Regions from separate parts of the Streptomyces sp. NPDC033216 genome, predicted to be linked through region 2. Evidence: riboswitches for the same ligand, from Rfam matches in the RefSeq annotation. Region 2 holds a riboswitch; each other region holds the start of a gene.
The links. A riboswitch is a leader RNA that binds a small molecule or an ion and turns the genes downstream of it on or off. The one in region 2 is predicted to bind cyclic di-AMP.
Positions count from the first base shown of each region.

Region 1 (2,193 bases), on a different contig from region 2:
CAGGTGGTCGCGAGGATCTGCGACGTGGCACCGGACGGCTCCGCCACCCTCGTGGCACGCGGCGTCCTGGAACTCCGGGGCACACACACCGCGGGCGGGGAGGTCACCCTCGCCCTGACCCCCACCGGCCACGCCTTCCCAGCCGGCCACCGCGTCCGTCTGGCCCTCTCCTCCGCCTACTGGCCGTGGGTCTGGCCCGGACCGGAGTCGGCGGCGGGATTCACCGTGGATCCGGCGGGCAGCGCGCTGGAGCTGCCGGTGCGGGTCCGGGAGGCGGATGCCGGCCCCTCCTTCGAGGAGCCCGAGCAGGCGCCGCCGCTCGGAGTGAGCTTCCCCGTCACGCTCGACGAGCCGCGTCCCGAGCGGCGCGTGGTGCGGGACGCGGCCGGGGGCGCGTGGCAGCTGGAGGTCGCCCCGCCGGACGCCGGCACCCGCGTGTACCCCGACGGCCTGGAGTACACGGAGGAGGGGCTGACGACGTACACGATCGCCGAGCGCGAGCCCCTGTCGGCCCAGGTCCGCTGTGACCGGACGATCCGGCTGCGCCGCCCGGAGCGGGGCTGGGACACGAGCGTGCGCACCCGCTCCGAGGTCACCTGCGACGAGAGCGACTTCGTCGCCACCGACGAGGTGGTGTGCACGGAGGGCGGCGAGGTGGTGTTCCACCGACCTGGCACAGGCACATCCCACGCACGCCCCTTTAAAAGAGACTTGGGGTCCAATGCCCGTTTTACCCTTCTTGTGGACGCTGGTGAGTTGGCTCACGTCGCCCCCACGCGGGCAACCTGGACCGGAAGTTGTGATTCCGCTTTGCCCATCGGCAAGTTGACGTCCGGCGCACGAAAAGGATCAAGAAGGATCAAACCTCTGATCAAGGTCAATAGGGGCCATCTGTGAATCCGGCACTTGTTCCGGACATGCGCTCTCGCATACGTTCCCGGCCTGTCGGGCAGACGCCTAATCCTGCCGCCGCCCGGCACCCCATCGACCGACACTCACGCACGGCAGGAGCGGGGGACCCAGGTAAGTCGCCGAGCCGTACGTCACGCACGTACCGGACCGGCTCGGGGTGAAGTCGCGTCGCCGTACCCCTACGGCGGCCGGCCGGGCACTTTCCAGCCCGAACCCGACAGCTCACCTCGCAGGCGCCGGAGAGGAACGTTTCGTCATGCCTGCTGCCGTCCAGCACCGCCGCACCCGCCTTGCCCGCACCCTCGCCGTCGCCGCCACCGGCGCCGCCGTGCTGACCCTTCCGCTCATCGGCTCGACGAGCGCCTCCGCGGCCACCACGGCCTCGGCCACCACGGCCGCCACCACCTCGGCCGGGTACGCCAACAACCTGGACGGCTGGATCCGCGAATCCCTCGCGATCATGGCCGAGAAGGGCATTCCGGGCACGTACAACGGCATCTACCGAAATGTCATGCGTGAGTCCTCGGGCAACCCGAACGCCATCAATCTCTGGGACTCCAACGCGGCCGCGGGCATCCCGTCCAAGGGCCTGCTCCAGGTCATCGACCCCACCTTCGCCGCGTACCACGTGGCCGGCACCGCCTACGACCCGTACGACCCGGTCGCCAACATCACCGCCGCCTGCAACTACGCGGCGCACCGGTACGGCTCGATCGACAACGTCTTCGGCGCCTACTGACAGACAGCCGCCCCGCCCCTGGAGGGCCAAGGAACCAGAGGACCTCAGGGGCACCAGGGGAACTCAACAAAACCCAGTGAACGAGGAAAACTCAGCAAAACCCGGGGGAACTAGGGGAACAGTCTCTCGAGGACGACGGCCACGCCGTCGTCCTCGTTCGACGTCGTGACCTCGTCGGCCACCGCCTTGAGTTCGGGATGGGCGTTGGCCATCGCGACACCGCGCGCCGCCCAGTCGAACATCGGGATGTCGTTGGGCATGTCGCCGAAGGCGATCGTGTCCTCGGGCCGCAGCCCGAGGTGCTCGGCGGCCAGGGCCAGTCCGGTCGCCTTCGTGACTCCGCAGGGCTGGAGCTCCACCGTGCCCGGCCCGGACATCGTGACGCCGGCCAGCGAGCCGACCACCGAACGGGCCGTCGCCGCCAACTCGTCGTCGGACAGGGTGGGATGACGCAGCAGCACCTTGCTGATCGGCTCGCACCACAGGTCCTCGCGCGCTCCGACGCGCAGGGCCGGCAGCGTGGGGTGCGGCATCAGATAGCC
Region 1 covers NZ_JBVIQK010000020.1:109,087-111,279, reverse strand. The annotation lists gene ACZ5Y0_RS28970 (CocE/NonD family hydrolase) at 1-897, shown strand, start outside; cyclic di-AMP (ydaO/yuaA leader) riboswitch at 983-1,163, shown strand; gene ACZ5Y0_RS28965 (transglycosylase SLT domain-containing protein) at 1,169-1,651, shown strand; gene ACZ5Y0_RS28960 (HAD family hydrolase) at 1,762-2,193, opposite strand, start outside.
Region 1: it holds a riboswitch for cyclic di-AMP, as region 2 does, so the genes downstream of both, ACZ5Y0_RS28965 (transglycosylase SLT domain-containing protein) here and ACZ5Y0_RS07230 (M23 family metallopeptidase) in region 2, are expected to answer to the same signal.

Region 2 (2,193 bases):
ACCGAAGGCCGGACCCTCTGGGAGGGGGGTCCGGCCTTCGGTGGCGTGTCAGGCGGGGAATTCCAGCGGTACGTCAGCCGACGGAGACGCCGTGCGAGCGGAGGTAGGCGACCGGATCGACGTCCGAGCCGTACTCGGGACCGGTACGGATCTCGAAGTGCAGGTGCGGGCCGGTCACATTGCCGGTCGCGCCGGAGAGGCCGACCTGCTGACCGGCGGAGACGGACTGGCCGGCCGAGACGGAGAGCGAGGACAGGTGGGCGTACTGGGCGTAGAAGCCGTCGGAGAGCCTGATGACGACCTGGTTGCCGTACGCGCCGCCCCAGCCCGCGGAGACGACCGTGCCCGCGCCGACGGCCTTGAGCGAGGTGCCGGTCGGGACGACGAAGTCGACACCCGTGTGGTAACCGCTGGACCACATGCTGCCGGCCATCTTGTACGGGGTGCCGACGGTCGCACCGGCCACCGGGAGGGAGAAGCCGGTGGCGGCGGTGGTGCTCCCGGCGGCCTGGGTGACGGACGCCTTCGACGGGGACGACTTCGACGCGGACGACTTCGCGGAGTCCGAGGAGGACGACTTCGCGGAGGAGCCCGTGGACTGCTTCGACGAGGAGGACGAACCGGACGATGCGGACGGCGACTTGGTCGTACCCGTCGCGCCCCTCGTGCCGGTCGCGGCCCGCTCGCCGATCGACAGCTTCAGGCCCGGGTGGATCAGCGACGGGTCGTCGCCGACGGCCTCGCGGTTGTCCGCGTAGAGCCGGGTCCAGCCACCGCTGACGTTCTGCTCGTCCGCGATCTTCGAGAGGTAGTCGCCGGACCGCACCGTGTAGGTCCTGGCGGACTTCGCGGACTTCTGCGCCACGGGAACGGCCTGAACGGCCTCTTCCGAAACGGAGGAGAGCGAGGAAGCGGCGGAAACGGGGGAAAGCGACTGCGCCGCCGACTGGGACGGCGCGGCGTGCGCACCGGTGGCCCCTATGAGCGGGAGGGCGAGCGCGGCGCCGCCGGTTCCGGCGGCGGCGATGGAACGGGTGAAGCGCTGGGGCTTCGGACGGCGGTGCTTACCCTTGGCGGGCATGACGAATTCCTCTCCGGCGCCTACGAGGTGAGCTGTCGGGTGCGGACTGGAGATGTCCGGCCGCGCCGAGGCGCGGCTTTACCCCTAGCCGTTCCGGGAACCGGAACAGGCGGTACTGCCTGTGGGTCCCCCGCTCCTGCCGTTCACGGGTGAGTGTGCGGGCTCCGGGCGGCGGCAGGATTGGGCGTCCGTCCGGATTGGTGTGGAACGTAAGCGACCGAGACGCACAGGGACAAGCGAAGGTTGTACTCCCCGTGCCATTGGCTTGATCCCCTGAGGGGACTGCCCGTCACCCTCCGTGGATTGAGATGCCGGCTTTCCCATTAATTTCCTTGAGAAACAGCCGTATTACGTGAGCATGACGAACGACTCAGGGTCACGAATATGACGCTGATCACGTGACGGTCCCCCAGAGTCTCCTATTCCACAGCGAGTTGGAATGAAGGATCCAATTCGGACAGAACTCCCACATGTGACGCAGACGGATAACCATCGCATCAAGGTCACCAGGCGGCCCGGTGCGCGATCCATGGCGCGACACCATCGCACCACGGCGGACTTCGCCCGTTTCACGGCATTCGTACGTCGCTGTCGGATCGAGCCTGCCCGCCCCGAACCCGGCGTCCCCGCCGGCCGTCCCGCGACCGCCGAAGGCCCTTGTGGAGGACCGTTTGCCCCGGGCATCCATGTCGTATGGTCGAGGAAATGTTCCGGTGGCCATGCCGAGCCGCGCCTGCCGGGACCGAGGACCGGGAGGAGCCCCCGTGACGCAGCAGATCCCGTCGACCGAGCCCCAGCTGGCCGGAGTGCGGAACTTCCGTGACGTGGGCGGTCTGCCGACCGTCGACGGCCGGCGGGTACGCCACGGCGTGCTCTTCCGCAGCGGGCATCTCGCGCACGCCACCGACGAGGACGCCGCGTTCCTCTCCTCGCTCGGACTGCACACGGTCTTCGACTTCCGCAACGCGGCGGACCAGAAGCTGGAGGGCCCGGACATCGAGCTGCCGGGGGTGCGCAACGTGAACCTGCCGCTCTCCGACCCGGCGGACGGTTCCGAGTTCTGGAAGATGGTCCGCGACGGCGACATCGACCTGCTGCGCGAGATCCTCGGC
Region 2 covers NZ_JBVIQK010000003.1:121,504-123,696, reverse strand. The annotation lists gene ACZ5Y0_RS07230 (M23 family metallopeptidase) at 74-1,081, opposite strand; cyclic di-AMP (ydaO/yuaA leader) riboswitch at 1,086-1,243, opposite strand; gene ACZ5Y0_RS07225 (tyrosine-protein phosphatase) at 1,846-2,193, shown strand, end outside.

Region 3 (2,193 bases), on a different contig from region 2:
GTGACTCTATTGCAATCAGCGGGAATTTCCGATGGGGGGCCGGAATCCAGGGATATTTTTTGACAGCACGTTCCGTGAAACGACGAAAGCCCCGGCCACGAGGGCCGGGGCGATCACGTTCTGCGCCGAACGTCGTCAGATGCGCACGCCGTGCTGGCGGAGGTAGGCGACCGGATCGATGTCCGAGCCGTACTCGGCGCTGGTGCGGGCCTCGAAGTGCAGATGCGGGCCGGTGACGTTGCCGGTGGCGCCGGACAGGGCGATCTGCTGGCCCGGGGCGACCTTCTGGCCCACCGAGACTCCGATGGACGAGAGGTGGCCGTACTGGGTGTACGTGCCGTCGTTCATCCGGATCACGACCTGGTTGCCGTAGGCGCCGCCCCAGCCGGCCTCGACGACGGTGCCGAGGCCCACCGCGTGCACGGGGGTGCCGGTGGAGGCGTGGAAGTCGATGCCGGTGTGGCTGCCGGAGGACCACAGGGAGCCGCCGGACCGGTAGCCGGTGGAGACGTAGGAGCCGCTGATCGGCGAGACGAAGGTGTTCAGGCGCTGGCGCTCGGCCGCGCGGGCGGCACGGACCCTGGCCTCGCGCTCCGCCTCGACCTTCGCCGCGGCCCGGGCGGCGGCCTCCCTGCGCTCGGCCTCCACCACGGCGGCCTGCTTCTGGGCGGCGGCCTGGTCGTCGATGCGCTCGGCGACGGTGTCGCCCACGGCGACGACCGGGATGAGGCCGGTCTGCTCGACGGGGGTCTCAGCGGCCAGGGCGGGGCTGGAGGCGACGGTGCCGATGACGCCGGTGGTGGTGAGCGCCGCGATGCCCGCCACGCGGGCGGTGGTGCGCTTCATCCGGCTGGGACGACGGTGCTTCCCGGTGGCGCAAGTGGACGCCATGAAGTTGAGCGGTCCTTTCCTTCCCTCTCGCCTACCGGGTTAGCTGACGGGTTCGGAGCAGGAAGGTCTCCTACGGACCCCCTCGCGCACACGCGCGGGCGTCCGATTCACCCCAGGGACTGCCTCATTGGGTCCCCGGCTCCCCTGGCTCGCGCCATGCGGGGACTCGGCGATGACTGTCCGGTGCCGCGGGCGCGGCGCACTGCCTGACGAACAGCCCGATTGAAAGTAGACGCGGGGGTCGTCAATACCCAAACGGAACGCGGCTTTTGTAGCGCATGCCACAGGGCAGACAGGCAGCCTCTCTCTCAAATCGGACATCAGGGAGCCCTGGTGACACATCCGTCAACCAGGGCTCCCTGCGCGCGCGTGGCGTCGCGGTTGCCGCTCCGCGTCGCCACATCGCGTTCCTACTCGGCGATCCCGCTTCGCGTTCCCCCTTCGCCTTGCTACTCGGCGGGGACGACCTTCACCTCACCGATGCCGAGGGCCTCGACCGGCGCCTTGATCGCGGCCGCGTCGCCGACCAGGACCGTCACCAGGCGGTCCACCGGGAAGGCGCTCACGACCGCCGCGGTGGCCTCGACGGTGCCGGTCGCGGCGAGCTGCTGGTACAGCGTCGCCTGGTAGTCGTCCGGCAGATGCTGCTCGACCTGGTCGGCGAGCGTGCCCGCGACGGCGGCGGCCGTCTCGTACTTCAGGGGTGCCACACCGACGAGGTTCTGCACGGCGACGTCACGTTCGGCGTCGGTCAGGCCGCCCTCGGCGAGGGTGCGCAGCACCTTCCACAGGTCCTCCAGGGCGGGACCGGTGTTGGGGGTGTCGACGGAGCCGCTGATGGCGAGCATCGCGGCGCCCGAACCGTCCGGCGCGGACCTGAGGACCTGGCCGAAGGCGCGCACGCCGTAGGTGTAGCCCTTCTCCTCGCGCAGGACGCGGTCCAGCCGGGAGGTGAGAGTGCCGCCGAGGCAGTACGTGCCGAGCACCTGCGCGGGCCACACGCGCGCGTGCCGGTCGGCGCCGATGCGGCCGATCAGCAGTTGCGTCTGGACGGCGCCGGGGCGGTCCACGATGACGACCCGTCCGGTGTCGTCGGCGGTCACCGGCGGCACCGGACTCGGCTGGGCCGTGGAGCCCGTCCAGGCGCCGAGGGTCTCGCCGAGGAGCGCGTCGAGGTCGAGCCCGGTGAGGTCGCCGACGACGACGGCGGTGGCCGTGGCGGGACGGACGTGCTTCTCGTAGAAGGCGCGTACGGCGGCGGAGTCGATCTTCTCGACTGTCTCCGCGGTGCCCTGGCGCGGC
Region 3 covers NZ_JBVIQK010000007.1:119,849-122,041, reverse strand. The annotation lists gene ACZ5Y0_RS16030 (M23 family metallopeptidase) at 136-891, opposite strand; cyclic di-AMP (ydaO/yuaA leader) riboswitch at 905-1,073, opposite strand; gene ACZ5Y0_RS16025 (M16 family metallopeptidase) at 1,341-2,193, opposite strand, start outside.
Region 3: it holds a riboswitch for cyclic di-AMP, as region 2 does, so the genes downstream of both, ACZ5Y0_RS16030 (M23 family metallopeptidase) here and ACZ5Y0_RS07230 (M23 family metallopeptidase) in region 2, are expected to answer to the same signal.

Region 4 (2,193 bases), on a different contig from region 2:
AGAACGGCGCGGGCGACCTGGACACCGGCGTGGCGGACAACTCGTCCGACTCCTCCGTGACGTCCGGCTTGTCCGACCTGTCCAAGGGTTCGTCCGGCCCCTCGAACGCCTCGGGCTCCACGGGCGAGTCCGCCACTCCGTCGGCCGAATCCTCCACGGATGCCACGGACAAGGCGTCCCCGTCCGCTTCGTCCCCTTCCTCCGGTACGCCTGACAGCTCCTCGAAGGCCGAGACGCCCACCGGTGCGAGCACCTCGAAGGCGGACGGCGGCTCGGCCGCGACCGTTCCCGAAGTGGACGACTCGGACAAGTCGGTCCAGGCTGCGGGTTCTTGGAACCTGGTCGACACCGGCTCCCTCGCCTCCGGCCGCCACCGCGGGAGCACCGCCGAGGAGACCGTGGCGGACGGCACCACCACCGCCTCCTCCGGCCGCCATGCCGTCGGCACCTATGTCGTGCGCGAGGGCGACTCCCTCGTCTCCATCGCCGACTCCCTTGACCTCGACGGCGGATGGCGCGCGCTCTACGACGAGAACAAGGGCGCCATCGGCGCCGACCCGAACAACATCACTGCCGGTCAGACGCTCGACACAGGGGTGGAATAGGGCGGAAAAACGGGAAAAGCAGCGGGAGTTCACGTCACGCTTCGCGTCGAATGTCCGCTTTGGTGAAAGTGTGGGATGAGTCTCAGAAGACGTGATCGTCTTTGAAATTCCGCCGAGCGCGTGCCTACGGTCGAGACCGCTCGGCAACCCGAGCCCCGGCCGCCGCAACGCCGAATCCTGCCAGTGGCGGCCCGGGAACAGTCGTCGCGTAAGCGCCGTAGGCAGGAGCGGGGGACCCAAGGTAAGTGCCGTACCGGGCAGTTGACCGGAGCGGCTTGGGGTGAAGCCACACCTCCCGGGGAGCAGTGCTCCCGGGGACGAGTGGCCGGGCAACTCACACGGCCCGAACCCGACAGCTCACCTCGCAGGCGTCGGTGAGGGGATCCACCATGCTGTTTTCCGCCAAGGGCAAGCACCGTCGTCCGTCCAAGGCCACCCGCGTCGCCGCGCTCGCCGGCGTCACCGGCGTCGCCATAGCCGCCCCGCTCATGGCGGCCGGCAACGCCTCCGCCGCCACCGCCTCCGAATGGGACGCGGTCGCCCAGTGCGAGTCCGGCGGCAACTGGTCCATCAACACGGGCAACGGCTACTACGGCGGCCTTCAGTTCTCCGCCTCCACCTGGGCCGCGTACGGCGGCACGCAGTACGCCGCCACCGCCGACAAGGCCTCGAAGTCCCAGCAGATCCAGATCGCCGAGAAGGTCCTCGCGGGCCAGGGCAAGGGTGCCTGGCCGGTCTGCGGCGTGGGCCTGTCCGGCGCCGCGTACAACGGCGGCTCGTCCTCCGCCGGCTCGTCCACCGGCGGCTCCTCGTCCAGCGGCTCCTCGGAGACCACCACCCGCTCCACCGAGCAGCAGAGCGCCTCCCGCTCCGCCGAGCGTCCGGCCGCCAAGTCCCAGAAGACCGTCACCACGCCGACCGGCAAGAAGGTCAAGAAGGGCGACGGCGAGTACAAGGTCGTCGAGGGCGACACGCTCAGCTCCATCGCCCAGGCGCACGGCGTCAAGGGCGGCTGGGCCGAGCTGTTCGAGCTGAACAAGGACATCGTCCAGGACGCCGACCTCATCTACCCGGGTCAGCAGCTGCACCTGAAGTGACATCCGGCCCCCGGCCGGACCGCCGCCCCCTCACGGCCGAGGCCGCCACGCCGAACGCCTCGTGAGGTGACCCCGTCCCCACGGTCTCCCCGCTCCGGTGCGTGTTCCCCCGTACGCACCGGAGCGGGGTTTTCCTTTCGGGTCGGCCACCTTCTGTGGGCCACCCCCTTTGTTCCGGACGGAAACAATGGGTACCGTCTCCCTGTCCACGGGACGGTCGGTCGGCCGACCGACGCCCCGAGGCGGTTAGGCTCTAGTCGCAAGGCTCAGCAAGGGCTCGTCATGGCCCGCTCGTGCCCCGCACAACCAGCGTCACATCCCAAGAAGGAGATGCTCGTGCCGTCCATCGACGTCGTCGTAGCCCGGGAAATCCTGGACTCCCGAGGCAACCCCACGGTCGAGGTCGAGGTCGGCCTCGACGACGGCAGCACGGGTCGTGCCGCCGTTCCCTCCGGCGCCTCCACCGGCGCCTTCGAGGCCATCGAGCTGCG
Region 4 covers NZ_JBVIQK010000005.1:405,566-407,758, forward strand. The annotation lists gene ACZ5Y0_RS13500 (transglycosylase family protein) at 1-605, shown strand, start outside; cyclic di-AMP (ydaO/yuaA leader) riboswitch at 809-991, shown strand; gene ACZ5Y0_RS13505 (transglycosylase family protein) at 995-1,702, shown strand; gene eno (phosphopyruvate hydratase) at 2,033-2,193, shown strand, end outside.
Region 4: it holds a riboswitch for cyclic di-AMP, as region 2 does, so the genes downstream of both, ACZ5Y0_RS13505 (transglycosylase family protein) here and ACZ5Y0_RS07230 (M23 family metallopeptidase) in region 2, are expected to answer to the same signal.